3 regions of the Methylobacterium sp. Leaf88 genome follow, and region 3 is predicted to be linked to each of the others. Evidence: predicted binding sites of a transcription regulator. Region 3 holds the regulator's gene; each other region holds the start of a gene.

Region 1 (10,086 bases), on a different contig from region 3:
GAGCTCTCGGCACGCACCCTCCACGCCCTGTCGGCCCGGGCGAACGGGCCCTTCGTGGTCATCAACGCCGCCACCATCACACCGGACACGATGGAGGCCGAGCTGTTCGGCGTCGAGGCGGGGGAGGGCCGGGCGCGCCGGGTCGGTGCCCTGGAGGAGGCCCATGGCGGGTCGCTCTACATCGACGAAGTCGCAGACATGCCGCGCGAGACCCAGAACCGCATCCTGCGCGTCTTGGTCGATCAGAACTTCCAGCGCGTCGGCGGCACGACGCGGGTGCACGTGGATGTCCGCATCATCTCGTCCTCGTCGCGCGATCTCGCCGAGGAGATCGCCGGGGGCCGCTTCCGGGAGGACCTGTTCCACCGCCTCTCGGTGGTGCCGATCCGGGTGCCATCCCTGTCGGAGCGCCGCGAGGACGTGCCCGAACTGATCACCTTCTTCATGGAGCAGATCTCGGGCGCGACCGGCCTGCCGCGCCGGCGCATCGCCGAGGACGCCATGGCGGTCCTCCAGTCGCACGACTGGCCCGGCAACGTCCGCCAGCTGCGCAACAACGTCGAACGCCTGATGATCCTGACCCACACGGATCCGGATCAGGAAGTGACCTCCGAGATGCTGCCCACCGAGATCGGCGCCCTGGTGCCGACGACGCCGAACGGGTCGGGCGGCGAGAAGCTGATGAGCCTGGCGCTCCGCGAGGCCCGCGAGATCTTCGAGCGCGAGTACCTGATCGCGCAGATCGCCCGATTCTCCGGCAACATCTCCCGCACGGCGGAGTTCATCGGCATGGAGCGCTCCGCACTCCACCGAAAACTCAAGTCGCTCGGGATCGGCCCCTGAGAACACCGCGGCGATGCACTTGCATCGCGACCGCGATACACGTGTAATGTTTCCGCACCGTCGCCCTGCTGCGCAGCGCGTCGGGGCATGCGAGACCAACGGACGAGAACCCGTCATTACGGCGGGCGGCGATGCGAACCAAGGATAAGAAAAAATGGCGGGCGAGCGCGCTCAGAACCTCCAGGACACGTTCCTGAACCATGTTCGCAAGAACAAGATTCCGCTCACGATTTTCCTCGTGAACGGCGTCAAGCTTCAGGGCGTGGTGACGTGGTTCGACAATTTCTGCGTGCTCCTGCGGCGGGACGGCCATTCGCAGCTCGTCTACAAGCACGCCATCTCGACGATCATGCCGGGGCACCCGGTGCAGCTGTTCGAGCCCGACGAAACGGCGCCGGACAAGGCCTGAGCGCGCGGGAAACTGCATCCGTCCGGCCGGAAAGGTTTGCCGCGCCCTTGTCTGGGGCCGGCAAGCGCCCATTGTCCTGAAGACACGCAGGACAGGGTTGAACAAAGAACTTCATGACTGAACCGATGACGCCCGGCGAAGCCCGGCTCCAGGCGATGGCCGCCCCCGAGGGTGACATCGCGGCGGCAACCCACACCCTCGTCGTCGGACCCTATCTCGGGCGCGCCGCCGCCGCCGCCCGAGGCAATTCCGACGGCAGCCCGGAAGCCTTGCGCTCGACCGAGGCGCGCCTCGACGAGGCCGCCGGGCTCGCGGCCGCCATCGAGCTCGACGTCGTCGAAGCCATCGTGGCGCCGGTGCAGCGGATCCGCCCGTCAACCTATCTCGGCAAGGGACGCGTCGAGGAGCTGGCCGGCGTGATTCGCGCCCGCGAGATCGGTCTCGTGGTGATGGACTGCGCCCTGTCGCCGGTGCAGCAGCGCAACCTCGAAAAGGCGTTCGGCTGCAAGGTCATCGACCGCACCGGCCTGATCCTGGAGATCTTCGGCCGGCGCGCCTCGACTCGCGAAGGCACGCTGCAGGTCGAGCATGCCCACCTCGCCTACCAGAAGAGCCGCCTCGTCCGGTCCTGGACCCACCTGGAGCGCCAGCGGGGCGGCTTCGGCTTCCTCGGCGGTCCCGGTGAGACGCAGATCGAGGCCGACCGGCGCATGATCCAGGAACGGATGACGAAGATCGAGCGCGAGCTCGACAGCGTGACCCGCACCCGCGGCCTGCACCGACAGAGCCGGGCACGGGTGCCCTACCCGATCGTGGCCCTCGTGGGCTACACCAATGCCGGCAAGTCGACGTTGTTCAACACCCTCACCAATGCCCAGGTCATGGCGCAGGACATGCTGTTCGCGACCCTGGACCCGACGGCGCGGGCGACGAAGCTGCCGCACGGCGAGACCGTGATCCTCTCCGACACGGTGGGTTTCATCTCGGAGCTGCCGACCTCCCTGATCGCAGCCTTCCGGGCGACCCTGGAGGATGTGATCCACGCCGACATCCTGCTCCATGTCCGCGACGTGTCTCACGTGGACAGCGCCGCCCAGGCGGAGGATGTGGGCTCCGTTCTGCGCGAGCTCGGGATCGAGACTTCGGCCTCGCGCATCATCGAGGTCTGGAACAAGGCCGATCTCCTCGATGCGGATGAGCGAACCCGCCTCCTGAATCTCAGCGGACAGGGACGCAGCGATCGGGACAGCGATGCCCCGGTGCTGGTCTCGGCCCTGACGGGGGAGGGGCTCGGTGTCCTGACGGCGCGCATCGAGGCGCGGATCGCGCGCCAGCGTTCGACCTTCGCGGTGGTCCTGCCGCCGGAGGACGGCGCCGCTTTGCACTGGCTCTACGAGAATGCCGAGGTGCTCGACCGGCGCGAGGAGGAGGGCGGCACGATGCACCTCGCCATCCGCATCGCGCCCGAGAAGGAGCCGCGCTTCCTGAACCGCTTCGAGGGCGCGCGGCGCCTCAATCGGGTGAGTTGACGACCTTTCCGACGGCTCGTCCCTGAACGCGTGACGCCCGCGATCCTTCCGGATCGCGGGCGTTTCCGTCAGTGGCGCCGAGGGCCCGATACGATCAGGGCTGGAGCACGCCGTTGATGACGTGGATGACGCCGTTCGACTGCATCACGTTGGCGGTGGTGACGGTGGCGGTGCTGCCCTTGGCGTCGGTCACGTAGACCTTCTTGCCCTTGGTCTGGACGGTCAGCGGCTCGCCCTCGACCGTCTTCAACTGCGCTTCGCCGCCGCCGTCCTTGGCGAGCTTCATCAGATCCTTGGCCGTGTAGGTGCCGGGGACCACGTGGTAGGTCAGGATCTTGGTCAGGGTCGCCTTGTTCTCGGGCTTCACCAAGGTCTCGACCGTGCCGGCCGGCAGCTTGGCGAAGGCGGCGTTGGTGGGCGCGAACACCGTGAACGGGCCGGGGCTGGCCAGGGTGTCGACGAGGCCGGCGGCCTTCACGGCGGCGACCAGGGTGGTGTGGTCCTTCGAGTTCACCGCGTTCTCGACGATGTTCTTCGAGGCGTACATCGGCGCACCGCCGACCACCGGGTTCTTGGCGAAGGCCGCGACCGGGAAGGTGGCGCCGACGGAGAAGGCGAGCACGACGGCGGCGATCTTGGAAGCCACCGGGCGACGGGCGTGACGCGTGATCATGGAGCGTATCCTCTGGAACGATTGCCCCTTCGTGGGCATCATCGTCCGGTACGGAGGACGGTCGGATAAAGTTTCAGACGCCGGCGGATTGCTTGAAGGGCGGACGGGGTTTCTCTTACCCGCGAGGCACCGGCTCGAATCCCCTCTCGGAGAGGTCTCTGTCGCCGAACATGCGAAAGCCCGTCCGACAGGTGTCGGACGGGCTTTGCGCGATCCCCTCTGCGGCGGGGCCAGGCCCCGCCGCAGGACGTCGGATCAGTACTTGCGGATGATCGGCGCGGGAGCGGCGGCAACCGGGGTCGGCGAGTACAGCGGAACGATCAGGCGGCCCGAGATCTCGGTGCTGTCGAAGCTGGTGGTCGCGACGGTGCGGGCGACGTAGACCTGCGCGGTGACGGGCCCGAAGTCGTAGCCGACGAGGCCGCCCATCAGGAACCGGCCGCGATCGTTGAAGGCGGCGTTGACGGTGCCGACCCGACCGAGGCTGGTGTCGAAGTTGACGGTGCCGTAGGCGATGGCGCCGATCTCGAACTTGCCGAACTTCTTGGTCGCGGTCAGGTCGAGGTTGAGCGAGTCGGACAGGGTGTAGACGGTACCGAAGTTCCGGCCACCACCGAACGACGACGGCGAGTCGTAGAAGTTGGCGGTCAGGTTGGCGGTGATGTTCCAGCCATCAGCCGTGTAGCTGCCTGCGATGCCGGCGCGGTAGGTGTTCGAGGAGAGCTGCGGCAGCACGGCGCCGGCGCCGAGGACACCGTTGTTCTGCACCAGAACGCCGCGGTCGCCGTTCAGCTCGTTCAGGTAGACACCGCCGAGCAAGCTGACGCCGAAGCCGCCGCCTAGATCGAAGGCCCAGATGCCGCCCACGAAGGTACCGACGTTGATCGACAGATCACGCACGCCGGTGGGGCCGCCGCGCTTGCCGAAGGCGAACACGGTGGGGGGAGCAACGAGGAGCTCGACGCGGCCGCCGAAAGGAACGAACGGGGTCGACCAGACCAGCACCGGGACGTTCACACCGACGTCGACGGCCGACGGATTGTCCCGCGACTGGAAGACGAACGTGTTCAGCGCATAGATGCCCTCGGGCAGCGGGGCGCCGGTGGCTAGGCCGACCTGCTCGCCCGGAACCGTCGTGGTCTGCGCGTAGGATGCGGTGGCGGTCATGCCGACCGTGAGCGCGAGCGCTCCGGCAACGAGCCAGTTCTTCGACATTTTTACTCTTCCTTCCCAAGGATTTCAGGCGTCCGCCACGCAGCCGTCCGAACCATTCTGCCGATGCGCCGCTTGTTCGCAGCTTGTTTGCAGTGGATCCGGCGGCCCCCCTTGCGGCCCGTTCTCAAGTCTCAACGTCGAGAACTATTCTACAGGACGCCGCGGAAGGACAGAGGAATGCTTGGAAACGGGGCAGTTCGGATCCGACCGTTGCGCAAAAGTCGCATTTTCGGTGCAGTGCAGCGGAAGGATTTGTTAACCTTTTGAGCAGGTTGGCCGACGTCTTCGCGCCTCCGCGAAGACCTGGAACGGCAAAATATCGCTGAACACTCAAGCTGTTATGGTTACGGTTCCGTCCCAGGACGATCCGGCAACCGCCCGCGGACCATTGCGCAGTCCGGCGCGCTCGGTCGGGTCGGACCGGGCTGCCGACCGGCGGGTTGATGCGTTGCGCCACCGGTTCGGATCGGTCGACCCGGCGAATCGTCAGATCTCGCGTCGTCCCGATGCGCTATTCGGCGGCGGCCCGACCCTTCGCGGGCGCCGCGACCGGCCGACGCGCGAGGACGTCGCGCAGGAATCGACCGGTGTGGCTCGCCCGCGACTTGGCGATCTGCTCGGGCGTTCCTTGGGCCACGACGACGCCACCGCCGTCGCCGCCTTCGGGGCCCATATCGATGACCCAGTCGGCGGTCTTGATGACTTCGAGGTTGTGCTCGATCACCACCACGGTGTTGCCCTGGTCGACGAGCTCGTGGAGCACCTCCATGAGCTTGGCGACGTCGTGGAAGTGCAGTCCCGTCGTCGGCTCGTCGAGAATGTAGAGCGTGCGGCCTGTGGCGCGCTTGGACAGCTCTTTCGAAAGCTTCACCCGCTGCGCCTCACCGCCCGACAGAGTGGTCGCCTGCTGCCCGACCTTGACGTAGCCGAGGCCGACCCGGGCCAAGGTCTCCATCTTCTCGCGAATGGTGGGCACCGCCTTGAACAGGTCGGCGGCTTCCTCGACGGTCATATCGAGGACGTCGGCGATCGAGTGGTCGCGGTACTTCACCTCCAGGGTCTCGCGATCGTAACGGCGGCCCTTGCAGACGTCGCAGGTGACGTAGACGTCCGGCAGGAAGTGCATCTCGATCTTGATGACGCCGTCGCCGGAACAGGCCTCGCAGCGTCCGCCCTTCACGTTGAAGGAGAAGCGCCCGGCCTGATAGCCGCGCGCCTTGGCCTCGGGCAGGCCCGCGAACCAGTCGCGGATCGGCGTGAAGGCGCCGGTGTAGGTGGCGGGGTTGGAGCGCGGGGTCCGGCCGATCGGCGACTGGTCGATATCGATGACCTTGTCGAGATGCTCCAGCCCGTCGAGCCGCTCGAAGGGCGCCGGGTGCTCCAGGGCACCGTTCAGGGATTTCGCCACCGCCTTGTAGAGCGTGTCGATGATCAGGGTCGACTTGCCGCCGCCGGAGACACCCGAGATGCAGGTGAAGGTGCCGAGCGGGATGTCGACAGAGACGTTCTTGAGGTTGTTGCCCCGGGCCCCGACGAGGCTGAGCGTGCCCTTCCGTCCCTTGCGACGCGCCGTCGGCACCCGCACGCTCATCTCGCCGGTGAGATACTTGGCGGTCAGCGAATCCGGGTTCTTCAGCACCTCTTCGGGCGTGCCCTGGGCGATGATCCGTCCGCCATGGATGCCGGCGCCCGGGCCGACATCCACGACGTAGTCGGCCTGCAGGATCGCGTCCTCGTCGTGCTCGACCACGATCACCGAGTTGCCGAGGTCGCGCAGGCGCTTCAGCGTGCCGAGCAGGCGCTCGTTGTCGCGCTGGTGCAGGCCGATGGACGGCTCGTCCAGCACGTAGAGCACGCCGGTCAGCCCGGAGCCGATCTGGGAGGCCAGACGGATGCGCTGGCTCTCGCCGCCGGACAGCGAGCCGGAACCGCGCGCCAGCGTCAGGTACTCGAGCCCGACATCGATCAGGAAGGTCAGCCGGTCGCGGATCTCCTTGAGGATCCGGTAAGCGATCTCGTTCTGCTTTTCGGTGAGCTTGCCCGGCAGCTCCGAGAACCATGCATGGGCATTTCGGACCGAGAGGGCGGTGATCTCGCCCACATCCTGCATCGCGATCTTGACCGAGAGTGCTTCGAGCTTCAGGCGCTTGCCGCCGCAGGTGGCGCAGGGCGTCTCGCTCATGAAGCGCGCGATCTCCTCGCGCGAGCTGTCGCTCTCGGTCTCCTTGTAGCGCCGCTCCAGGTTCGGGATGACGCCCTCGAAGGGCTTGTTCACCTCGTAGGCGCGCATGCCGTCGTCGTAGGCGAAGCGGACCGATTCAGAACCGGTGCCGGACAGGATCACGTCCCGGGCCTTCGTCGGCAGATCGGCCCAGGCGACCGTGGTCTTGAAGCCGAAGTGGCGGGCCAGCGCGTCGAGGGTCTGGCCGTAATAGGGAGAGGTCGACTTCGCCCAGGGACCGACGGCACCGCGCTTCAGGCTGAGCTTGGCATCCGAGATCACGAGCTCCGGGTCGATCCGCATCTCGTGGCCGATGCCCCCGCAGGTCGGGCAGGCGCCGAAGGGATTGTTGAACGAGAAGAGCCGCGGTTCGATCTCCGCGATGGTGAAGCCGGAGACGGGGCAGGCGAAGCGCGACGAGAAGGTAATGGCCTCCCGCGGCGCCGCGCCCTCCGGCGTCTCGGCGAACTCGATCAGGGCGATGCCGTCGGCGAGTTCCAGGGCGGTCTCGAAGGAATCGGCCAGCCGCGCCGCGATGTCCGCCCGCACCACGATCCGGTCCACCACCACGTCGATGTCGTGCTTCAGCTTCTTGTCGAGCTTCGGCACGTCGTCGATGGCGTAGTACTCGCCGTCGATCCGCAGGCGCTGGAAGCCCTTCTTCTGGAACTCGGCGATCTCCTTGCGGTACTCGCCCTTTCGGCCACGGATCACCGGTGCCAGGAGGTAGAGTCGGCTCTTCTCCGGCAGGGCCAGGACGCGGTCCACCATCTGGCTGACGGTCTGGCTCTCGATCGGCAGCCCGGTCGCGGGCGAGTAGGGAATGCCCACCCGCGCCCAGAGCAGGCGCATGTAGTCGTAGATCTCGGTGACGGTGCCGACCGTCGAGCGCGGGTTCTTCGAGGTGGTCTTCTGCTCGATGGAGATCGCCGGCGAGAGCCCGTCGATCTGGTCGACATCGGGCTTCGACATCATCTCCAGGAACTGGCGCGCGTAGGCCGAGAGGGATTCGACGTAGCGGCGCTGGCCCTCGGCGTAGATGGTGTCGAAGGCGAGCGACGACTTACCGGAACCGGACAGACCCGTGAAGACAACGAGGCGATCGCGGGGAATCGTCAGGTCGATGTTCTTCAGATTGTGCTCGCGCGCGCCGCGCACCGAGATGACCCGCGCGTCGCGAGCCCCGTCGAACAGCGCCTCGATCTTGGCTTCGACCCGCTCGGCCTCGGCTTGCGATGTCTTGGCAGCGGCTTTGGCTTTGGCCATGGAGTCTCTTCGGAACGTCTTCGGCGCGGAACTCGTCGGGACTCGACCGGAGCCCCTGCGGCATGTCGGGCGCACCACCGCGTCGGGCAAGGCGCGCGCCACGCATAGCCGCTCTTCAGCTAGAACAAAAAGCGTACGCGGACAATATCGCGGCCTTCCGGCAGAGGTTTCAGCCGCCGCGACCGCACCGAATGGCATAAGGAAGTTCGCTGCCGACGGTTTGGAAGACGCGGCCCCCGCGGCTTCGGCTGAGGATTGGGCCGACCCCTGCCGCCTCAGTAGAAGAATCGGTTGCTTCGCGGTCCAGCGGACGCGTGAGAGAAGCGGATCACGAAGCAACTGGATGGTTCGCTGAAGCTCCCGACCCGCCCTGCCTAAAAATTGAAGGGACCGACCAAAAATTGATCATAAGATAAATTTGAAACACAACTTTTACCGGCTGCTCCGACAGTGCCGCAGCGTTTCGAAGCAGGTTTCATGTGATGTCCGCTGGTCTTTTTTCATCGCTGCGCATTCGGATTCTTCTGGTTGCACTCGCTCCATGTCTTGCGTTTGCGATGGTCGTGGGCCTTGCCATCACCGAGCGGATGAATGCTCGGACCCGAATGGTCCATGTGCAGGACCTCGTCGGCATGGCGGGCCAGGTCAGCGCCCTGGTGCACGAAGCCCAGCGGGAGCGCGGGGCATCGAGTCTCTATCTCGCCGCCAAGGGGACCAAATTTCGGTCCGAACTCGATGCGCAGCGCCTGCGGACCGATGCCGCCCGGGCAGCCCTGGACGCGGGCCGGGCCGGCCTCGACCTCGCCGCCTTAGGAGCCGGCGTCGCCCGTCGCAATGCGGCGCTGACCGAGCAGCTGGCGGCGATCGTCCCCCACCGCGCGGCGGTCGACGGGCTCGGTCGCACGCCGGCCCAGAACATGGGGCTCTATTCGGGGGTGATCGCCAACGCGCTCGACTTGGTGCGCGAGGTTTCCCAGGTCGCCGCCAGCGCCGATCTCGCCGCCCGCATCAGTTCCTACTCGTCGTTCCTCGCCCTCAAGGAGCTGGCGGGCCAGGAGCGGGCCGCGGCCTCGGCGATCTTCGGCGCCGGCCAGATCGATCTTGCCGGCCACGAGCGCCTGGCGGGTCTGAGCGCGGGCCAGGGCACCTACGAATCCCTGTTCCGCCTTGGGGCCGAGCCGGAACAGGTGGCCCTCCTCGATGCCGGCAAGGCTGCGCCCGCGGCCCGGGAGGTCGATCGTCTCCGCCGCCTCGTTCTCGACACGCCCCCCGGCACGCCGCTCGCCTTCACCGATGCGCCCGCCTGGTTCCGCCTCGCGACCAAGCGCATCGATACGCTCAAGACGATCGAGGACCGGCTCACCGCGGATCTCGGAGCCGCCGCCGGAGACGCGCGCGCCGATGCCGAGCGGAGCGTCCTGGTCTGGATGGCCGTGGGACTCGCGATCCTGGTCCTCTCGTGCGGCCTCGCCTTCGCCTTCGGGACCGCCATCGCCCGTCCGCTCACCCGCATCGCCGCCTCCCTGACAGCCATCGGCCGAGGCGAGGAAGCCGGCCCGATCCCGCAGAACGGCGCCCGCGAGGTTCGCGCCATCGCGGCAGCGGCCGTCGACTTCCAGGCCAGCGTGGTCGAGCGCCGGCGCATCGCCAAGGAAGCCGACCACCTCACCGCCCACGCCGCGGCGGCCCGCCGCGCCGAGATGGTGGCACTGGCCGATCGCTTCGAGGCCCAGGCCAGCGGGATCGTCGAGGCGGTGTCGGCCGCCGCGAGCCAGCTCGAAACGGCGGCCTATGCCCTCACCCAGGCCGCGACCGACACGTCATCCCTGAGTGGGTCCGTGGCCGCAGCCTCGGCGGAAACCGCGGCCACGGCCGACACCGTGGCGGCGGCCACGGAGGAGCTCAGCGCATCGGTGCGGGAGATCGGCAA
Region 2 (10,086 bases), on a different contig from region 3:
TCCGGCCCGTGTCGCCGAGGCGGCGCGCGGTGAGCGGGCTGTCCGGTAAAGTCCCGAAGCGGATCGCCACATCGGCCCGTCCGCCGAGGATGTCGGCGACCTGGTCGCTGAGGTCGATGTCGACGCTGATGCCGGGATGGCGCGTCACGAATTCCGCCAGCAACGGTACGATCACCAGACGCCCATGGGCGGAGGCGGTGCTGATCCGGACCCGACCGCGGGGGGAGGCCTGGTCGGCGACCGCGCTCTCGCTCTCGGCGATATCGGCGAGGATGCGGCGCGCGGCACGGGCATAGCTCTCGCCTTCTGCGGTAAGGCGCAGCGTCCGGGTGGTCCGCACGATCAGCTGCACGCCGAGGCGTGCTTCCAGGCGGGCGACGATGCGGCTGACGGCGGAGGCGGTCAGCCCCAGCCCGCGGGCCGCCGCGGACAGGCTGCCGTCTCGCGCAATGGCGAGGAAGGCCGCCATCTCCCCCGTCCGGTCGATTCGGTCTCGCGGCATTCGTGCTCCTGACGCACAGATGTCGGTCCGGAGATCGGGCTACCGCCCGGTGTCGCGCTGCATCATGTGCCTGTCGGGAACAATGACCGAGAGGCAACCCCCATGACAATCCATCCTGCCCTGCTGGCGCTGAGCATCGGAGCCTTCGGGATCGGCGTCACCGAATTCTCGCCGATGGGCATGCTGCCGCTGATCGCGAACGATCTCGGCGTCTCGATCCCGGCCGCCGGCCTGCTGGTCAGCGCCTATGCGCTCGGCGTCCTGATCGGCGCCCCGCTGATGACCCTCGCCTTCGCGCGGGTGCCGCGCCGGGCGCTTCTCGTGGGCCTGATGGGCATCTTCACGGTGGGCAGCGTGATTTCGGCCCTCGCCGACGGTTACGCGATGCTGCTCGCGGCGCGGATCGTCACGGCCTTCAACCACGGCGCCTTCTTCGGGATCGGATCGGTGGTGGCCGCCAGCCTCGTACGGCCCGAGCGGCGTGCGGCCGCCGTGGCCGCGATGTTCTCCGGCCTGACCATCGCGACGATCGGCGGCGTGCCCCTCGCCGCCTGGGTGGGGGAGGCGCTGGGCTGGCGCGCGGCCTTCTGGGGCATCGCCGGCATCGGCGCCGTCGCGATGCTGTCGCTGCGGCTGGCCCTGCCGCCCCTGCCCGTGGACGGCGCCCCCGACATCCGCGCGGAACTGCGCGTCGTGGCGCGGCCGGCCATCCTCGGCGCCCTCGCGCTCACGGTCCTCGGGTCGAGCGCCATGTTCACGGTCTTCACCTACATCGTCCCGATCCTGCGCATCGAGACGGGGGCGGACGCCTCCTTCGTCACGGCCATGCTGGTGGTCTACGGCGTTGGCCTGACCCTCGGGAACTGGGCCGGCGGACGCCTGGCCGACCGCACGGTGGACGGAACCATCATCGCCTCCCTGGTGGCCCTGGTCCTGCTGCTCGGGGTGTTCGCCGTCGGGATGGACTCGCGCTGGGTCGCCGCCCCGCTCATCCTGCTCTGGGGCGTCGCTAGCTTCGCCCTGGTGCCGCCCCTACAGATGCGGGTGATGGCGGAGGCCGGCGAGGCGCCCAACCTCGCCTCGGCCCTGAACATCGGTGCGTTCAACCTCGGCAACGCCATCGGTGCGGCCCTCGGCGGCCTCGTGATCGACCTCGGCGGAGGCTATCCGGCGGTCTCGGTGGCGGGGTCAGCAATGGCGGCGGTCGGCCTCGCTTTCCTCCTCGTTCTGCGGCGCGGCCGGCGCGTCGCCGGCGTAGCGGCGTGTCCCTGACGCCGGGGAACCGGGCGCTCCTCTACAATCCGAGGCCGAGCTGGCGCGGCTCGGGCGCGGGGCCGTGTTCCAGGGCGGAGAGGGAGACGCCGAGGAGGCGGACGCTGCGCCGCAGGGGGAACAGGTCCCGCAGGAGGACCAGAACGGTTTCCTCCAGGACGGCGCGGTCCGGGACGAAGCCGGGCAGCGAGCGGGCCCGGGTGATCTGCTCGAAATCCGCGAACTTCACCTTGAGCGTCACCGTGCGGGCCCGGACCTCCCTGGCGGTGGCGGCGCCCCAGACCTTGTCGAGGATCGGCGCCAGGCGCCCCGCGAGCACCCCGTAATCGGCAGAGTCCTCCGAGAAGGTGTTTTCGGCGCCGATGGATTTCCGAATCCGGTTCGCCCGGACCGGACGGACGTCGATGCCCCGCGACACCCCATAATAGTAGGGCGCCGAGGCGCCGAACCGCTTCGTCAGGGTCTCCAGGCTGAGGGCGCGCAGGTCGCGTCCGGTCAGGATGCCGAGCGCCTTCATCCGCGCTTCGGTGACGGGGCCGATCCCGTGGAAGCGCCCGATCGGCAGGTCCTCGACGAAGGCCGGCCCCATGGCGGGGGTGATCACGAACAGGGCGTCGGGCTTGCGGAAGTCGGACGCCACCTTGGCCAGGAACTTGTTGTAGGAGACGCCCGCCGAGGCCACGAGGCCGGTCTGCGCGCGGATCGAGGCCCGGATCGCGCGGGCCACCGCGGTGGCGGTCGGCAGACGCTGCCGATTCTCCGTCACGTCGAGATAGGCCTCGTCGAGGGCGACGGGCTCGATCAGGTCGGTATGCTCGGCGAAGACCGCCCGGATTTGCTCCGAGATCCCCCGGTAGACCTCGAAGCGCGGCTTGACGAAGACCAGGTCGGGGCAGAGCCGGCGCGCCGTGACGGAGGGCATGGCCGAGCGGACGCCGAAGGCCCGCGCCTCGTAGCTCGCCGCCGCCACCACGCCGCGCTCGCGCGATCCGCCCACCGCGACCGGGCGGCCCCGCAACGCCGGGTCGTCGCGCTGCTCCACCGAGGCGTAGAAGGCGTCCATGTCGATATGGATGATCTTGCGGATCGCGCCCGCGTCGTCCGGGTCCATCGCGGACGTTCCTCCGATCGTTTTGTCGCTGGTGTTCGTGGTCTGTTCGCAGAATCCCGGTCCGGGCACGGGAATCAAGCCCTGACGGGTCTCGATCCACCGCGGAACCGACGCAGCCTCGCCGCGGCTCACCGCGCGGGGGCTCGCCGTGGACCGGGGCGTGCCGCATAAGGGCGCCCAGGACAGCCGAAGCCCGCGCTTGGCGATTCGCCCGAGGACAGGTTCTTGAACATCACCCAGATCACCCACCACGACCTCGACGGCTACGGCGCCTCCACGGTGGTCGGCCAGTTCGCCGAGGTCGCCCGCATCGTGCACGTGCCGCGCTATTCCGATGTCGGGCCGGTGGTCGAGACCGAGCTGAAGCGCCTCGGCAAGGCGTCCGCCCCGGAAATGATCGTGATGACCGACCTCGGCCTCGAGGCGGTGGCTGTGACCTTCATCCGCAACTTCGCCGCCCTGAACCGCCGCCGCGATCTGACGGCGCGCCACCGCCTCGTCGTCCTCGATCACCACGCCTCCTCGGTCGACCAGCTGCGCGAGCAGGGCCTCGCACCGCAGGCCGATCCCGCGGCGCCGAGTCTGCAGCGCTTCGAACTGGAAGACCCGAACATCGTCGTGCTCATCGACGAGGCCTGCTGCGCCACCCGCATGGCCTACGAGCACCGGGCCCTCTACGCGACTCGCGAGACCGGCGCGGATCCGATCCTCGGCGCCCTGGTGACGGCGGTCGATGCCGTCGATCTGTGGCGCAAGGACCGGCCGGCCTTCCGCAACGGCCTGAGCCTCGACGAGATGTTCTGGGACAACGTCTCGAACCTCGTGCCCATCGGGCATCCCTGGCACGACCGGTTCGTCGGCGACCTCCTCCTCGGCGCGGCCCGTCTCCTCGGCGAGGGCGCCTCCCCGGCCGTGATCGAGAGTCAGGTGCCGGCCCTGCGCAAGGCGATCCTCGACGGCTACCTCGCAGAGGACGAAGGCGACGACCGCACCCTCACCACCCGCATGCGCATCGCCCGGGTGCTCGCCCGCTCGGACCTGTTCCATCCCCTCTCGGACGGCACGCTGATGTCTTTCGGCCTCGATTCCGGCACCTTCCAGCGGGTCTCGGACCTTATCATGGAGAGCGGCCGGGCCAAGCGCGTGCTCAACGTGCAGCGGGCGGGAACCATGTCCTTCCGCTCCAACAACGAGACCGCCCTGGAAGGCGCGCGGCGCTTTCGCGGCGGCGGCCACAAGGATGCCGCCGGCGGCAAGCTGACCAGCGGCTCGGCCTTCTCCCTGGCGGACGCCATCGCGCAAGTCGAGCCGGTGCTGAACCCGCCGGCGGCCGACCCGGCGCTGAGCCCGTTCGGGGCCTTGAAGAACTGGAAGGGCTGAGACGCGCGGTCCCCCCGACGCAGCCGCTCCCGATGGCCGGCCCGGCACGGGCGCGGCAGTCTCGCCGCCGCGCGCCGCCCGTGCCATCCTCGCCGCGGGCCGAATCCCTGCCCGGCACCGACGGCACAGCTGCGGCGCCGGGACGGTCGAACCCTGTCCGCGACGTTTCCGGGGACACCATGCCGCCGATCGCTCTCCTCAGCCGCGGGCCGTGTCCGTTCCTGTCGGGCTTCGACCTCGCCGACGCGACGCTGCCCGACCTGCGCCTCCGGGTCGCCCTGTCCCCGGGCGGGCCGCGTCTGCCGGTGCTGCTCCTGCACGGTCATCCGCAGACCCACGCCACCTGGCACGCGGTGGCGCCCCGGCTTCGGGAGGCCGGCCATCCGGTGGTCGCCCCCGACCTGCGCGGCTACGGCGACTCGGATCGACCGGACTCGACGGCCGATCACGCCCCCTACGCCAAGCGGGCCATGGCGGCCGATGCCGTCGCGCTGATGCACGCCTGCGGCTACGAGCGCTTCGCGGTCGTCGGGCACGATCGGGGCGGCCGCGTCGCGCATCGCCTGGCCCTCGACCACCCCGCCGCGGTGGACCGCCTCGCCGTCCTCGACATCGCCCCGACGCTGACGATGTACGCCCGCACCGACCGGGCCTTCGCGACCCGGTACTTCTGGTGGTTCTTCCTGATCCAGCCGGCGCCCCTGCCCGAGCGGATGATCGGCGCCGACCCGGAGGCCTATCTGCGCCATCACCTCGCGGGCCAGAGCCGGACGCCCGGGATCCCGAGCGAGGCGATGATCCGGGAATATATGCGCTGCTACCGCGCGCCCGGCAGCCTCCATGCGATCTGCGAGGATTACCGCGCCGCGGCCGGGATCGACCTCGACCACGATGCCGCCGACGCCGCCGCCGGACGCCGGGTCACCGCGCCGCTCCTCGCCCTCTGGGGGGCGCAGGGCACGGTCGGCGAACTCTACGACGTCGCCGCCACCTGGCGCGAGACGGCCGACCGGGTGGAGGGGCACGCCCTCCCCTGCGGACACCTGCTGCAGGAGGAGGCACCGGACCTGGTGCTGGACCACCTGCGTCCCTTCCTGGGCTGAGGGCCTGTCCTCGCGACGCGACGGGGACTCCCGAGCGACTCGCGGTCGCGCCCGGATCGGCCGGCCCGGAACGGCGGTTACCCCTGCCGTAAGGCGAGGAGAGCCCGATGGCGAGACCGACCGATCTGCGCGATCCCCCCGCCTGGCTGGGGCATCCGCATCCCCGCGTCGAGGGCGGCGCCAAGGTCACGGGTACGGCGGTCTACGCCTCCGACACCCGCCTGCCGGGTCTGGCCCACGCCGCCCTGGTCACCAGCACCATCCCGCGCGGACGGATCACCGGCTTCGACCTCGCCGCCGCGCAGGCGGTCCCGGGGTGCCTGCGCATCTTCACCCATCGGGATTTCGCTGGCGCGATCCGGCCGGTGAAGCACCTGATGGCCGGGGGCTACGCCAACAGCGGGCACCTGCCGCTGGGATCGGACGCGGTCGCGTATGCCGGTCAGATCGTCGCCCTGGTGGTGGCGGAGACCGTCGAGGCGGCCCGCGCGGCGGCAGCCCGCACGCGGGTGCACTACGCGGCCGAGGCCTTCGCCGACGGATTCGACGCGCCCGGGGCCGAGGTCGTGCGCCTCGCCGACCTGAAGCCGGAGCACCACGACCCCCGGATCGGCGACGCCGACGACGCCCTGGCGCGGGCCGACGTCGCCGTGTCCGCCCGCTACGCGACGCCGATCCAGCACCACAACCCGATCGAACTGTTCACCACCACCTGCACCTGGGACGGCCCGCGCCTCACGGTCCACGAGCCGTCGCGCTACATCGGCGCGGTCCGGCACGGGCTCGCCGCGCAGCTCGGCCTCGATCCGGGCGACATCCGGGTGGTCTCGGGCCTGATCGGCGGCCATTTCGGCGCGAAGCTCGCCCTGGCGCAGTACACGGCCCCGGTCGCCCTGGCGGCCCGCGCCCTCGGGCGGCCGGTATCCCTGGTCGCGAGCCGCCGGGACGGCTTCACCATCGCCAACTACCGTCCGGAAAGCCGGCACGACATCCGCCTCGGGGCGAGCGCCGACGGGCGCTTCACCGCCCTCGTGCACGAGGCCGCGGTCATCGCCTCGCGCTTCGATCCCTTCGCCATGGAGGGCACCGACGTCACCGCGAGCCTCTATGCCTGCCCGGCCATCCGCACCGACGAGCGCGCCGTGCGGGTCGACCGCAACACCCCCGGGCCGATGCGGGCGCCGCCCGAGGTGCCCTACCTCTTCGCCCTGGAGAGCGCCGTCGACGAGATGGCGGTCGCCCTCGGGATCGACCCGATCGCCCTGCGCCGTCGCAACGACACGGCCGCCGACCCGATCTCCGGGAAGCCGTTCTCCTCGCGCTCGCTGATGGCCTGCTTCGAGGCCGGCGCGGAGGCCTTCGGCTGGGCGACGCGCGATCCGGAACCGGGGCGGATGCGCGACGGCCCCTGGCGGATCGGGCTCGGCTGCGCCGCCTCGGCCCGGCCGGTGAAGATTTCCCCCGCCACGATGCGGATCCACCTCGGGGCCGATGGCCGCGCCACCGTCGCCACCGCCCATCACGAGATCGGCAACGGGATCACGACGCTGCTCGCCCTCGGGGCCGCCGAGTGGCTCGGGACCACGCCCGAGGCCGTCACGGTCTCCCTGGGCGATACGGCGCTGCCGGCGGCTGGGCTCTCGGGTGGCTCCTCCACCACGACCAGCCTGCTCCACACCCTGGCACAGGGCTGCGAGACCCTCCGGGCCCGCCTGGCGCAGGCTGCGATCGGATCCGGCCCCCTGGCCGGAGCCGATCCCGCCACGCTGCGCCCGCATGCGGGCGATCTCGTCGCCCCGGACGGGCGGACCTGTCCGCTGGCGGCACTCGTCGCGGGCCTCGACCCGAACGGAATCGAGACGGTGGCGGCCTTCACCCCCGAGGGGCCGGAGGCCCTGGAGGCGATCGGATCGGGCCGGATGGCCCTCGGGACAGGCGCCGGCGGCAAGGCCGTATCCTGGGCCTTCGGCGCCCAGTTCGCGCGGGTGCTGATTCACGACGAGACCGGCGAGATCCGGGTGCCGCGCCTCCTCGGCGCCTTCGCGGCCGGCCGCGTCCTCAACCCGTTGACCGCCCGGAGTCAGCTCACCGGCGGGATGATCTGGGGGCTCGGCTCGGCGCTCCTGGAGGAGACCATCCTCGACCGCGGCCATTACCGAAACGCGGATTTGGCCGAGTACCTCGTCGCCACCGCCGCGGACGCGCCGCAGGTCGAGGCCCTGCTCGTGCCGGACCCGGACGACGGCGTGAATCCCCTCGGCCTCAAGGGCCTCGGGGAGCTCGGGATCATCGGCGTCAACGCCGCGATCGCCAACGCGGTGTTCCACGCCACGGGCCGCCGGATCCGGTCCCTCCCGATCCGGGTCGAGGACATGCTGTGACCGATCGCGGGCCCCTTCGGCCGATCCTCGTCCGGGGCTGACGCGGTCGTGATCGCGTCGCCCGGCCCGGGCGCTCCGGCCGGCACGCTCTCGAAGCGTGGCCACCCTGGACGCCCGCCCGCCGATCCTGTCTGATCGACCCGACAGAGGAGGAGCGCGTCATGTCCGACGACCGGGACGATCAGGGCCGGCTCACGCGTGCGGCGAGCTTCGTCTTCCTGCACACCGAGCACGCGATCTACGCGGCGCTCGGAATCCTCCTCGCCCTGACCGCCCTCGTCGCCCTGATCGACGCCACCGCGCTGACCTGGGAAGCCGTGCGCCACCTGGGCGGGGCCGATCAGATCCTGGAGGTGGTCGACCGGCTGCTGTTCCTGCTGATGCTGATCGAGATCCTGCACACGGTGCGGGTGTCGATGCGCTCGGGCAAGCTGACCTGCGAGCCCTTCCTCATCGTCGGCCTCATCGCCTCGATCCGACGGGTCCTCGTCATCACCCTGCAGTCGTCGGAGATCACCCACGCCAAGGACTGGTCGCCGGAGAAGCAGGCGCTGTTCCAGGCCTCGATGATCGAGCTCGGCGTTCTCGCCGGCCTGATCCTCACGATGGTGTTCGCCATCTTCATGCTCCACCGCGCCCGGGACGACGGCAAGCCGGCGGGCGAGGAGTCGGCCGAGCACGCGGGTTCCTGACGGAGCGGGACGCCGTCACCGGGGCCCCGGAACGCGAACAAGCCCGGCGAGCCGGGCTTGCGCGGTGCCGCGATCGCCCGCGATCCGGTCCTAGAGGCGGTAGCGGATCTGGTCGGTCCAGAAGCGCTCCAGGCGGCTGAGCGCCGTGTTGAGGCGGCCGAAATCGTCGTCCGAGATGCCGCCGATCGGCTGGATGGTGCGGGCGTGCTTGTCGTAGAGGCTCTGGATGATGTCGTGGACCTGACGGCCCTTGTCGGTGAGGCTGATGCGGACCGAGCGGCGGTCGGTCTTCGACCGGGCATGGTGCAGGTAGCCGGCCTCGACGAGCTTCTTGACGTTGTAGGAGACGTTCGAGCCCAGATAGTAGCCCTTGGTGCGCAGCTCGCTCGCGGTGAGCTCCTTGTCGCCGATGTTGTAGAGCAGCAGCGCCTGGACGCTGTTGACGTCCTCGCGGTCGCGACGCTCGAACTCGTCCTTGATCACGTCGAGGAGGCGGCGGTGCAGGCGCTCGACGAGGTGCAGAGCCTCAAGATACGAGCCGTGGGCCGGGACGGTCTCGGGAGCGGTTTCGGTCTTGCTAACCTTGGCAGCCTGGGACTTCATCGTGGGCCTCTTCAGATCTCTGTGCTTCAGGGCCGGTGTTCTTCGCCACCGCTCATGAAGCCAACCTAGGAGTCGCAGATGAAAGACGGTTTAAGCGATAGGATGAATTTGCGATTTACCTCTCTGGGTAAATGCAAGATGAAGCGAACGTCGTAACCCGACGTTTACCGGATTTCCCGCGCCGCCAGGAAAGACAAGATAAAATACAACGCAATAATCCCGGCCTGTATTGCCAGGTAGACGGGCACTATTGGCAGGAGCTGCGGGGTCAGGACCGCCAGGGTGAGCGCGCTGGTGGCGGCCAGCAGCCAGACCACACCGCCCCAGGCGCTGGTGAGCCAGAGGCCCACCGCGGCCATCGGATCGATCACCGCGAAGTAGACGATCACGCTCTGGCGCCCGAGCGTCTCCGATTCGAAGGGGCGTCCGCCGGGCAGGATGTCGAGGATGCCGGCCCAGGTGGCGACGGCCTTCGCGAGCCAGAACAGGGCGGTGAGGCGCATGAACCAGACCAGCACCACGTCCCAGCCGGTCTGCGGCACCTGGGGCGCACGCTCGATCCGGTCGGCACCCCCGTCCTGATTGCGTCCGCGGATTTCGCGGGAGCCGGGGACCTTGGTCAATCCGCGCACGCCGGACCTCTTCTCATGACTCGGACGATCCGGTGAAGGACGGCTCCGGCCCGCCCGTGGCTGCGAAGGCCGCGGCGATCGTCGCGGGGTCGACGGCGTCCAGGGTGGCGGGATCCCAGGCGGGCGCGCCGTCCTTGTCGATGACGGCCGCGCGCACGCCCTCGAAGAAGTCGTGGCCGCGCATCAGGGCGCTGACCATCCGGTATTCCGTGAGCATCGCCTCGGGAAAGCTCAGGCCCGCGCCGCGGCGCATCTGCTCGCGCACCAGAACCAGGCTGGTGGGCGAGCGCATGCGCATCAGGGCGGCGGCCTCGGTGGCGAAGGGTGCGCCGTCCGCATCGAGGCGCGCCAGGATCTCCGCGACGGTGTCGGCGCAGAAGCACGCGTCGATGCAGGCCCGTGCCGCGACC
Region 3 (10,086 bases):
GATGTCGTAGAGCTGCACGGTCGAGAACTCGCCGCGGACGAAGTAGCGATCGAAGGTGAAGGTCGGGGTCACGGTGAAGGAGAAGGCCGAGCTGCCGGCGCCGTAGAGCACCGAGGTCTGACCGAACGGATTGTTGCGGTTGCCGCTCTGGCTGATGTACTCCACGCGGCCCGCGAGGGCGAAGTTGTCCGTGAAGGCGTAGCTGGCGAGGAGGGCGCCGCCGATGGTTTCGGCACCGGCGAGGCCCAGGACGGCGTTCTGCTCCACGTTGGTGTACTGGACGTACGGCGTCACGATCCAGGGACCGTCCGCATAGGTGTAGTTGGCACTGATGATGCTGCTGTTCTGCAGCGAGACGGGCGTGGCGTACTGGAAGCGAAGGCCGCGACGACCGAACGGGTCCGCGAAGTCGAAATTGGTGTAGCTGGAGAAGTGCGTGCCGCCGTTGATGCCCACCGTGTTGGCGGGGTCGATCTTGTAGGTGATCGCACCCGTGACCCAGTTGATCTCGCCGGAATAGAAGCCGTCGGTCGCGGCGAACGAGGCCGCCCACGGACCATCCGAGTAGTTCACCTGCACACCCTGGTTGATCACGTTCTCCTGACCGAAGAGGAGGCCGCGGGAGATGTTCAGGTTCTGGAAGGTGAACGGCAGCTCGGAGCCGATCAGGGTCGGCATCCGACCGCCCTGGATCGACCAGTTGTCGTTGATCACGTACTTTCCGAACACGATCGGCGCCGGGGAATACAGCAGGTCCGTCTGGTCGAAGGTGCCGTAAATCGGCAGGCCGAGGCCGGGGATCGAGTAGGCGCCGAAGGCGGCGTAGAACTGGAACGGGCCGTCGGCCTTCTGGATGAAGCCCATCAGGTTCGAGACGTCCACGCGGCCGGCCCGGTCACTCGGCAGCGGAGCGGGCGAGAACGTGTACTGGTTGGGCTGGGTGTAGAAGTAGCCCGTGACCGCACCGCCGACATAGACGTCGCCGAAGGCGCCGAGCGTCAGGCAGGACGGGTTCGGGTTCTGCTTAATGACGCCGCCATAGGCCGGGAAGGTGATCTCGGCCTTGCACGGCGCGGGCGGGGCAGGGACCGCCAGCACCTTCGCCGGCATGTCGGCCGCGAAGGCGCAGACCGAGGACAGCAGGACGGCGGAAAGGGCGAGAAGCGAGCGCTGCATGGCGATGGGAACTCTGCGGGAGGATCTGCGTTGGGGCGACGTTCTCAAAGGTTCCCGTTTACGGCAAAGCTATCCTTTGTGCAGACGCCTATTTTTCGGGCAATCGAGGCCGCTCGAACTGGGTTTCGGTCGTGGTGTTGCCGCAATGGAACAGGTCTGAGCACCAGATCCGGTCTCGACGATTGTCCTCTGCTTCCGAAGTGGCGCGACGGTCAGGTCTGATCTGCGGCCGACCGCATTCGCCCGGAGGGGGCGCTGCGGGCTGATCGGCCCGGAATGTCCGGGACCTTTCGATCCTCCCGCGGCGGCGTCGCTTGCCGCCGCGTCCGTGCGCTGGCATCAGCACGCACGATGAAAGACACGCAGCCCTACGGCACTTACGCTCCCACCGGCCTCGTCGCGCGCATCGCTCGGCAGACGGGCCGGATCTCCTACGCGAGCTGGGCCGGGCGACGCCTCGCCCTGTTCCTGCGCCGCGTGGCGATCGGGCTGCTGCGCGGCGCCCCTCTGGACGTCGAACGCTACGGCGCCCGCATGCGGCTCTACCCCTACAACAACAACTGCGAGAAGAAGGTGCTCTTCACGCCGCAGTTCTTCGATCCGGAGGAGCGCGCACTTCTCCGGGCGAAGCTTCAGCCCGGCTGCACCTTCCTGGATATCGGCGCGAATATCGGTGCCTACGCGCTGTTCGTGGCGGCCTTCGCGGGGCCGCGCGCCCGGATCCTGGCCGTCGAGCCGCAGCCGGACGTGTTCGACCGCCTGACCTACAACATCGCTCAGAATCCGTTCGGAACGGTCAAGGCGGTGGCCTGCGCGGTCGCCGACAAGGCGGGGGAACTCACCCTGTTCGTGGATCCCCGCAACCGGGGGGAATCGAGCCTGAAGATCGTCGGGACGAACGAGGGCGCGCAGATTCGTGTGCCGGCCGTGCCCCTGCTCGATCTCGCCCTCGGCGAGGGCATCGCGCGCATCGACGCGATGAAGCTCGATGTCGAGGGCGCCGAGGACCTGATCCTCGAACCCTTCCTGCGGGCCGCCCCCGCGAGCCTCCACCCGCGGCTGCTCATCGTCGAGAACGGCACCGACCAGTGGCAGATCGACCTGCCCGCCTTGCTCGAGCAGCACGGCTATCGCCGGATCGCTCGCACCCGCCTCAACCTGATCTTCGAGCGGGCCGACTGACGGGCCCGCGCGGTTCTTCTGGGACGCGCGCCCTACAGCACCGGGATGGCGTCGGCCACGGCGATGCCGACCGGGTCGATGCGGCAGCGATGGGCGTGGACGGCGACGCCGGCCGCCCGAGCGGCCTGAAGCGCCCGGTCGAAGGCAGGATCGAGGTCCCGCGCGGCGTCGAAGCGATCCGCCCACATCTGCACCACGATGATGACCATGGCACGGCCCCCGGCCTCGACGACGGCCGCGAGGTCCGTCATGTGGCGGGCGCTGCGGGCGGCGACGCAATCGGGAAATTCCGCGAGGCCGGGGCTGCGCATCAGGTGACAGTTCTTCACCTCGACATGGCAGGGCGGCATCCCCTCCCCCGTGGCGAGGAAGTCGACCCGGCTTGCCCGGGCGTAGCGGACTTCGGGCCGCAGGCCCGTGTAGCCGGCGAGGCAGGGCAGGCCGCCGGCTGCGAAGGCCTCCGCCACCAGGGCGTTCGGCCGCATCGTGTTGATGCCAACCCATTGCCGGCCGCCGGGCAGATCCGCCTCCACCAGTTCCCAGGAAAAGGGGAGCTTGCGCGTCGGGCCCCGGACGTCGGACAACAGGGCCCGCGCGCCCGGCACCGCAAGTCCCAGCATCGCCCCCGGGTTGGGGCAATGGGCCGTGATCACGGACCCGTCGGCAAGCTGCAGATCGGCGAGAAAGCGCTTGTAGCGACGCAACAGGCGCGCCTCGATCAGGGGCGAAGGGAAGCGCATCGCGGGTCCGGGGCAAGAAACGGGTTGATACGGGCCCCCGTCGACGGGGAATCGGGCCGTCGTGAGGCGCCCGGGCTGGTCAGTACCGACCGGATGCGACAGAATTCGCGCGGCGCGCCCGGGTCGATGACCGGGAAAGCCGCAGTTCGTCCGCGAGGCCGCCATGTTCAATCTGTTCGACATCCTTCAGGCGCAGGCGGGCCCCAACGCGCAGGGTTTCGGACGGCAGTTCGGCTTGTCGCCGGAGCAGAGCCTGCGCGCGATGGAAGCCCTGCTTCCGGCCCTCACGATGGGGCTGCAGCGGAACGTCGCCCAGGATCCGACCGGCTTCGCCCACCTCTTCAATCTCGTCGGCCCCGCCGCGCAGAAGTCGTCGAGCGCGACGCCGCAGATGGACATGCTGGTCCAGCAACTCTTCGGCTCGCCCCATCTGAGTCAGGCCGTTCTGCAGCAGGCCGCTGCCGTCAGCGGCGTGGCGATGCCGGCCTTGAAGCAGATGCTGCCGATCATGGCCGGCATGGTGGTGGCGGGGATCGTCCACGTCATGATCAACCAAGCGCCTGCCGCGGCGCCGGTCCCGCGCGCCGAGGCGAACCCCTTCGGCTTCCCGCCCAATGCCTGGTCGGAGATGATGCAGGCGTTCCTGAACTCCGGCGCCAAGGCCCCGAAGCCCGCGACGCCCTCGCCCCAGGCACGGCCGCGTGCGGCGTCGAAGTGGCTCGCGGCTTCGCCCCGGCCGGAGTCCGCCGCGCCGGACAGGTCGGCCACGGAAGCGCCCTTCGACGTGATGCAGCAGATGTTCCAGACGGGCCTGGAGGTGCAGCAGGAGAACGCCCGCGCGATGCAGCGCCTGTTCGATACCTTCTGGCAGGATCCCCGTAATCCCACCGAGACGGGCGGCAACGGTTCGGGTGACCGGCCCAAGGCAGGACGCACCGGGCAGCGCTAGCCGAAGACCCGCCGTCGGCGACGCCGACAGAGGACGGCAGAGAACCGATCGTCGCCGGGCCATCGACCCGAGGGCGCTGCGCCCGGGCGCCCTGCCGACCGGTTCCGACGCCGGCCGTCCAACTCGTTCGTCGGATCGGGGCACCACTCGGTCGCAGCGATGGCCGCAGCGGCAGGCCGGCGTGGCGCTCGGGCGACGCCCGGATCCGCCCTTGCCGAGGGGATCGAACGGATCGGGTCCGAGAGGCTTGAGATGGGAACCCTTGCAGAACACTTACGGAACGTTTAACGTGTTCGTGGTTTGTTTCTAGTGCCACCCGCCGCGATCCGTGGCGCTAACGAAGAGTGTCCCGCATGTTGACGCGTAAGCAGCTGGACCTGCTCCAGTTCATCCAGCTTCGGATGCGCGAGAGCGGCGTTCCCCCGTCGTTCGACGAGATGAAGGATGCCCTCGACCTGAAGTCGAAGTCGGGCATTCACCGCCTGATCACGGCCCTGGAGGAGCGCGGCTTCCTGCGCCGGCTGCCCAACAGGGCGCGGGCCATCGAGGTGATCCGGATGCCGGAGAGCCTCGGGGGGAATGCGGGCGCCCCGCGCGCCGCTCCGGCCTCCGAGGTTCGCCGCTTCACGCCGAGCGTGGTCGAAGGCGGCAAGGGCAAGGGCCTGCCGGCCGGCGCATCGGTGCCCCGACTGCCGACCACGCAGGCCACCGACGAGAGCGGTCGGGCCGTGACCATCCCGGTGATGGGTCGGATCGCGGCCGGTACGCCCATCTCGGCCATCCAGGAACAGAGCCATTCGGTGACGATGTCGCCGGATTTCCTGGCCGGTGGCGAGCATTACGCCCTGGAGGTGCGCGGCGATTCGATGGTCGATGCCGGGATCCTCGACGGCGACCTGGTGGTCATCCGCAAGCAGGACACCGCCAATACGGGCGACATCATCGTGGCCCTCATCGACGACGAGGAGGCGACCCTGAAGCGCCTGCGCCGGCGTGGATCGTCCATCGCCCTGGAAGCGGCGAATCCGGCCTACGAGACGCGGGTCCTCGGGCCGGATCGGGTGCAGATCCAGGGACGTCTGGTCAGTCTGGTGCGCCGCTACTGAAGGGGGTCCCCGTCCGGTTCATCGCCGGACGGATCCGACGGGTCGCGGGTGCGATCGGGGATTTCCGGTAAGACCGACGCAGGCGGTGTCGAAGATGGCAAGGACGTTCCCGGCGGGAACAACGGCTTGCGCAAAGGCGTCGCACGCCAGGGCACGACATCCCCGGGATGCTTCGCGGAGGCGAGGGACGGCCCATCGCGGGTGAGGCGAATCGCGGTCGCACCGTGCGATCCCAGGAAATCCCGGTCGATGACGATCGATGCGGCGCAGCCGCCGGGCGCGGATTGCCGGGTGATCAGGATGTCGGCCCTGGCGCAGTCCTCTCCGAGGGCACGCTTGTCGGTGGTCAGGGCGAGCACGCGGCCGTCGGGTGTGGTCAGGGTACAGCCCAGGCGATCGCAGCGCGCGCCCTCGAACCCCGTGACGTCCTGCACCCGTCGGTCGTCTCCATCGGCCTTGAGCCATTGCGCGAGCACGAAGGGGGGCGGCCGGCCAAGGGTGGCGAGCCGCCCATTGCGCTGGCGGATGGCGGCGCCCGCCCCCTCCCGATCGACGTAGATGTCGTAGCGATCCGGGGCAGCCGCACAGGCGATGCCGATCGCTGCCGGAATGAGGCCGAGCCAGCGCAGCGACGAGGCCGGGAGCGTCAGGACGATCAGGGCGGCGGCCAGAAGGCCGAGGGCCCCCGTGCCGAAGGCCGGGACCACGACGACGGCGTTGCCGAAGCCCGCGATCCAGGTCGAGATGGTCAGCATCCCCCGCACCGCCAGGCCCATGGCCCACCAGACCGGCTGATCCAGCGCGAACGGATAGGCGAGGATGCCCAGAACCGCTGACGGCATCACCGCCAGGGAGACGAGCGGCAGGGTGAGCGCATTGCCCACCAGCCCGAAGGGCTGCACCGTCTGGAAGTGGTAGGTGGCGAAGGGCGCGGTGGCGATCTGGGCCACGAGCGTCGTGGCCAGGGTGCCGACGACCGCCGCGGTCGCCAGGGCGAAGATCCGGGGGAGCAGGCCGGCACCGTCGCGCTGCCGCCCGCGTCCGGCGATCAGCGGCGCGCAGGCAATCAGGCCGGCCACCGCCGCGAACGACATCTGGAAGCTCGGGCCGAGGAGGCCGTCCGGCTCGCGGGCCAGGGCGATCAGGGCGGCGAGGGCCAAGTTTCGCATGCTGAGCGCCGGGCGGTCGACCAGGATCGCGCCTAGCATCACGAGGGTCATGATCAGCGAGCGCTCGGCGGCGATGTCCCAGCCGGAGAAGACGCAGTAGGCCGTCACGCCCACCATGGCGACGGCAGCGGCGATCTTCTTGATCGGCCAGTGCAGTGCCGCGAACGGAACGAGGGCCAGAAGCGCCCGCACGAGCCAGAACACCACGCCGGCCGCCAGGACCATGTGAAGGCCCGAGATCGAGACGACGTGGTAGATGCCGGCGGCGCGCAGGATGTCGTTGGTCTCGGGGCTGATCAGGCCGCGCTTGCCCGTCACCAGGGCCGCCGCCACCGCTCCGGCCTGTCCGCCGTTGGCGTCGGTGATGCGGCGCGTCAGGGCGTTGCGGGCCGCGTCGACGGCGGCCGCGAGGCGGATCTGCCAGTCCGCGCTCTCGGCCGGCGGCCGCAGGTCGACCTTGCCGACGAGGGAGCCCACCGCGCCGATCTCACGGAAGAAGGCATCCCGGGCGAAGTCGTAGCCTCCGGGGCGGGCGGCTTCCGGCGGCGGAAGCAGGCGCGCGGTCGCGGCGATGCGGTCGCCCGGCTTCAGGGTATTCGCCTTGCGGTAGGAGACCCGCACCCGGACCGGGCGGACCTCGGCGCCGAGGGTGCCAAAGCTCTCGACGCGGAGGATCAGGCGCGCCCCCTCCTCCCGCTCGTCCAGCCCTTCGATGGTGCCCACCAGCGGACCGATCGTGGTGCGGGCGAGGATCGGCCCGTCGACCGAGCGGACCCGCGCGGCGGCCGCCGCGAAGCCCAGGAGGGCGGCGACGGCGGCGAGCACTAGGGCCAGGCCGAACGGGCGCGCCACGAGGAGGGGCGTCGTCGCGGCGAGCAGGGCGGCGGCCGCGAGCGGCGCCAGGAGCGACGGCGTCCCCTGCGTACCGAGGAAGAACGCGAGGATGCCGCATCCGAACGCGACGGCGAGCCAGGCGAAGAGCCGGCGCTGCTCGATCTCGCGGGTCCATCCCGCCCGGAACCAGTCGCGGATCGGCCCGGCGCCCGGGCGACGCGCGGCGAGGTGGCGCGTGATGCGCCCCATCGCCGCCATCGCCCGCGCCTGCGCCATCGCGAAAACCTCCGGGCGTGCGTCCGTGACCGGGAGCCGGCGATGCGCCCTGCGATCCTGGGAACGGGACGATTCCTTAACGTGTGCCCGCGCGCATGCTACACGCGCGGTTCCGGGCCGGTCGATCCGCTTCCCGCCCGAATCACGAGCCATTCAAGTCCAGATTGATGTCGTCAGCCGTCGTCACGCGTTTCGCGCCCTCGCCCACGGGCTACCTTCACATCGGCGGGGCTCGCACGGCCCTGTTCAACTGGCTCTATGCCCGCCGCTTCGGCGGCCGCATGCTGCTGCGCATCGAGGACACCGATCGCGAACGCTCGACGCAGGGCGCCATCGACGCGATCCTGGACGGCATGCGCTGGCTCGGGCTCGATTGGGACGGGGACGTCATCTACCAATACGCCCGCGCCGCCCGTCACCGCGAAGCCGCCGAGAGCCTGCTGGCCTCCGGCCACGCCTATCGCTGCTACGCGACGCCCGACGAACTGACGGCGATGCGCGAGGCGGCCCGCGCAGAGGGGCGGCCCCTGCGCTACGACGGCCGCTGGCGCGACCGCGACCCGTCCGAGGCGCCCGCCGGCGTCAAGCCGGTGATTCGCCTGCGCGCCCCGACCGACGGCGAGACCGTGGTCGAGGACGGCGTGCAGGGCCGGGTCGTCTGGCAGAACAAGGATCTCGACGACCTCGTCCTGCTGCGTTCGGACGGCAACCCGACCTACATGCTCGCCGTCGTAGTGGACGATCACGACATGGGCGTCACCCAGGTCATCCGCGGCGACGACCACCTGACCAATGCGGCGCGCCAGCGCCAGATCTCCGATGCCCTCGGCTGGGAGGCGCCCGCCATGGCGCATATCCCGCTGATCCACGGCGCGGACGGCGCCAAGCTGTCGAAGCGGCACGGGGCCCTCGGCGTCGATGCCTACCGAGACCTCGGCTACCTGCCGAGCGCCCTGCGCAACTACCTCGTGCGCCTGGGCTGGAGCCACGGTGACCAGGAGGTCTTCTCCACCGAGGAGATGATCGCCGCCTTCGACCTCAATGCCATCGGGCGGTCGCCCGCGCGCTTCGACTTCGCCAAGCTGGAAAACCTCAACGGCCTCTACATCCGTGGCGCGGCCGATGCGGACCTCGTCGCGGCGATCGACGAGGTGCTGCCGGCGCTCGGCCCGGCACGGGGGATCGCGGTGCCCATGAGTCCGGCTCTGCGGGAGACGCTCACTGCCGCGATGCCGGGCCTGAAGGAGCGGGCCAAGACCCTCGTCGAACTCCTGGACAGCGCCTACTACCTCACCGCGGCCCGGCCCCTCGTGCCCGACGAGAAGGCGAAGGGGCTGCTCGGCGACGAGGCCCGGAATCGCCTGGCCGCCCTCCTGCCGGCCCTCGAGGGGTTGCCCGATTGGACCGCCGCCGCCACCGAGGGCGCGGTCCGGCAGTTTGCCGAGGCGAACGGCCTGAAGCTCGGCCAGATCGCGCAGCCCCTCCGGGCGGCGCTCACCGGCCGCGCCACCTCGCCGCCGGTCTTCGACGTCATGGCCGTGCTCGGCCGGGAGGAGTGTCTCGGCCGGCTCCGCGACCAGACCGGCTGACCACCGCACTGCAGCAAAATGCCGGTTCGTCCGAGTGCTCCGAGTGGAAGAATGACAAATCGGCCCGGATTTCGCTTCGACGTCGAGGTGAGCCGGGCCGTCGGTTGATGACGGTCCGCCGATCCGCTACCCCCATGCTCGTGTGAGCAAGTGCAGCATGCGCTGCATTTGCACCCCGGACCCGGGTGGTCGATTGCATCGCCACGCGGGCCGACGCCGCCCCGTTGCCACGAAAGGGTCCAGGTCTCCATGAGCGCCTCCAGCACGATCACCGTGGGCGACAACCACGTCGAACTTCCGATCAAGACCGGCACCATCGGGCCGGACGTGATCGATATCGGCAAGCTCTACGCGAAGACGGGCAAGTTCACCTTCGATCCCGGCTTCACCTCCACCGCCTCCTGCGAGTCGAAGATCACCTACATCGACGGCGATGCGGGCATTCTCCTCTATCGTGGCTATCCCATCGAACAGATCGCCGAGCACGGCGACTTCCTCGAAACCTGCTACCTCATGCTGTTCGGCGAGCTGCCGACCCCGGCCCAGAAGGCGGATTTCGACTACCGGATCACGCGCCACACCATGGTGCATGACCAGATGAACCGCTTCTTCCAGGGGTTCCGCCGCGACGCGCACCCGATGGCGATCATGGTCGCCTGCGTCGGTGCCCTCTCGGCCTTCTATCACGATTCCACCGACATCTCGGACGACCAGCAGCGCATGGTCGCGTCGATGCGGATGATCGCCAAGATGCCCACCCTGGCGGCGATGGCCTACAAATATTCGATTGGACAGCCCTTCGTTTATCCGAAGAACGATCTCGACTACACCTCGAACTTCCTGCGGATGTGCTTCGCGGTTCCGTGCGAGGAGTTCAAGGTCAATCCAATCTTCGCGCGCGCGCTCGACCGGATCTTCATTCTCCACGCCGATCACGAGCAGAACGCCTCGACCTCGACCGTGCGTCTCGCGGGCTCCTCGGGGGCCAATCCCTTCGCCTGCATCGCGGCCGGCATCGCCTGCCTGTGGGGACCCGCCCACGGGGGCGCCAACGAGGCGGCCCTG

The links. Region 3 encodes LexA, which represses DNA repair genes until DNA is damaged. Its sites were predicted from a motif close to TGTTCNNNNTGTGTTCNG; they were not measured.
Region 1: the regulator LexA is predicted to act here: its motif matches at 8,277-8,294, upstream of uvrA (excinuclease ABC subunit UvrA).
Region 2: the regulator LexA is predicted to act here: its motif matches at 2,918-2,935, upstream of dinB (DNA polymerase IV).

Annotation. Positions count from the first base shown of each region.
Region 1 is NZ_LMMK01000012.1:175,146-185,231, reverse strand. Features, by position in the region: gene ASF20_RS07245 (sigma-54 dependent transcriptional regulator) at 1-843, shown strand, start outside; gene hfq (RNA chaperone Hfq) at 998-1,252, shown strand; gene hflX (GTPase HflX) at 1,366-2,781, shown strand; gene ASF20_RS07230 (fasciclin domain-containing protein) at 2,876-3,454, opposite strand; gene ASF20_RS07225 (transporter) at 3,710-4,669, opposite strand; gene uvrA (excinuclease ABC subunit UvrA) at 5,181-8,156, opposite strand; gene ASF20_RS07215 (nitrate- and nitrite sensing domain-containing protein) at 8,639-10,086, shown strand, end outside.
Region 2 is NZ_LMMK01000020.1:208,806-218,891, reverse strand. Features, by position in the region: gene ASF20_RS12630 (LysR family transcriptional regulator) at 1-502, opposite strand, end outside; gene ASF20_RS12625 (MFS transporter) at 605-1,774, shown strand; gene dinB (DNA polymerase IV) at 1,797-2,885, opposite strand; gene ASF20_RS12615 (hypothetical protein) at 3,111-4,265, shown strand; gene ASF20_RS12610 (alpha/beta hydrolase) at 4,445-5,368, shown strand; gene ASF20_RS12605 (xanthine dehydrogenase family protein molybdopterin-binding subunit) at 5,476-7,749, shown strand; gene ASF20_RS12600 (phosphate-starvation-inducible PsiE family protein) at 7,911-8,441, shown strand; gene ASF20_RS12595 (winged helix DNA-binding protein) at 8,532-9,044, opposite strand; gene ASF20_RS12590 (DUF6163 family protein) at 9,209-9,676, opposite strand; gene ASF20_RS12585 (enoyl-CoA hydratase/isomerase family protein) at 9,690-10,086, opposite strand, start outside.
Region 3 is NZ_LMMK01000015.1:55,510-65,595, reverse strand. Features, by position in the region: gene ASF20_RS11015 (outer membrane beta-barrel protein) at 1-1,182, opposite strand, end outside; gene ASF20_RS11010 (FkbM family methyltransferase) at 1,528-2,358, shown strand; gene sfsA (DNA/RNA nuclease SfsA) at 2,391-3,098, opposite strand; gene ASF20_RS11000 (DUF937 domain-containing protein) at 3,262-4,047, shown strand; gene lexA (transcriptional repressor LexA) at 4,401-5,153, shown strand; gene ASF20_RS10990 (ComEC/Rec2 family competence protein) at 5,147-7,405, opposite strand; gene gltX (glutamate--tRNA ligase) at 7,600-9,021, shown strand; gene gltA (citrate synthase) at 9,271-10,086, shown strand, end outside.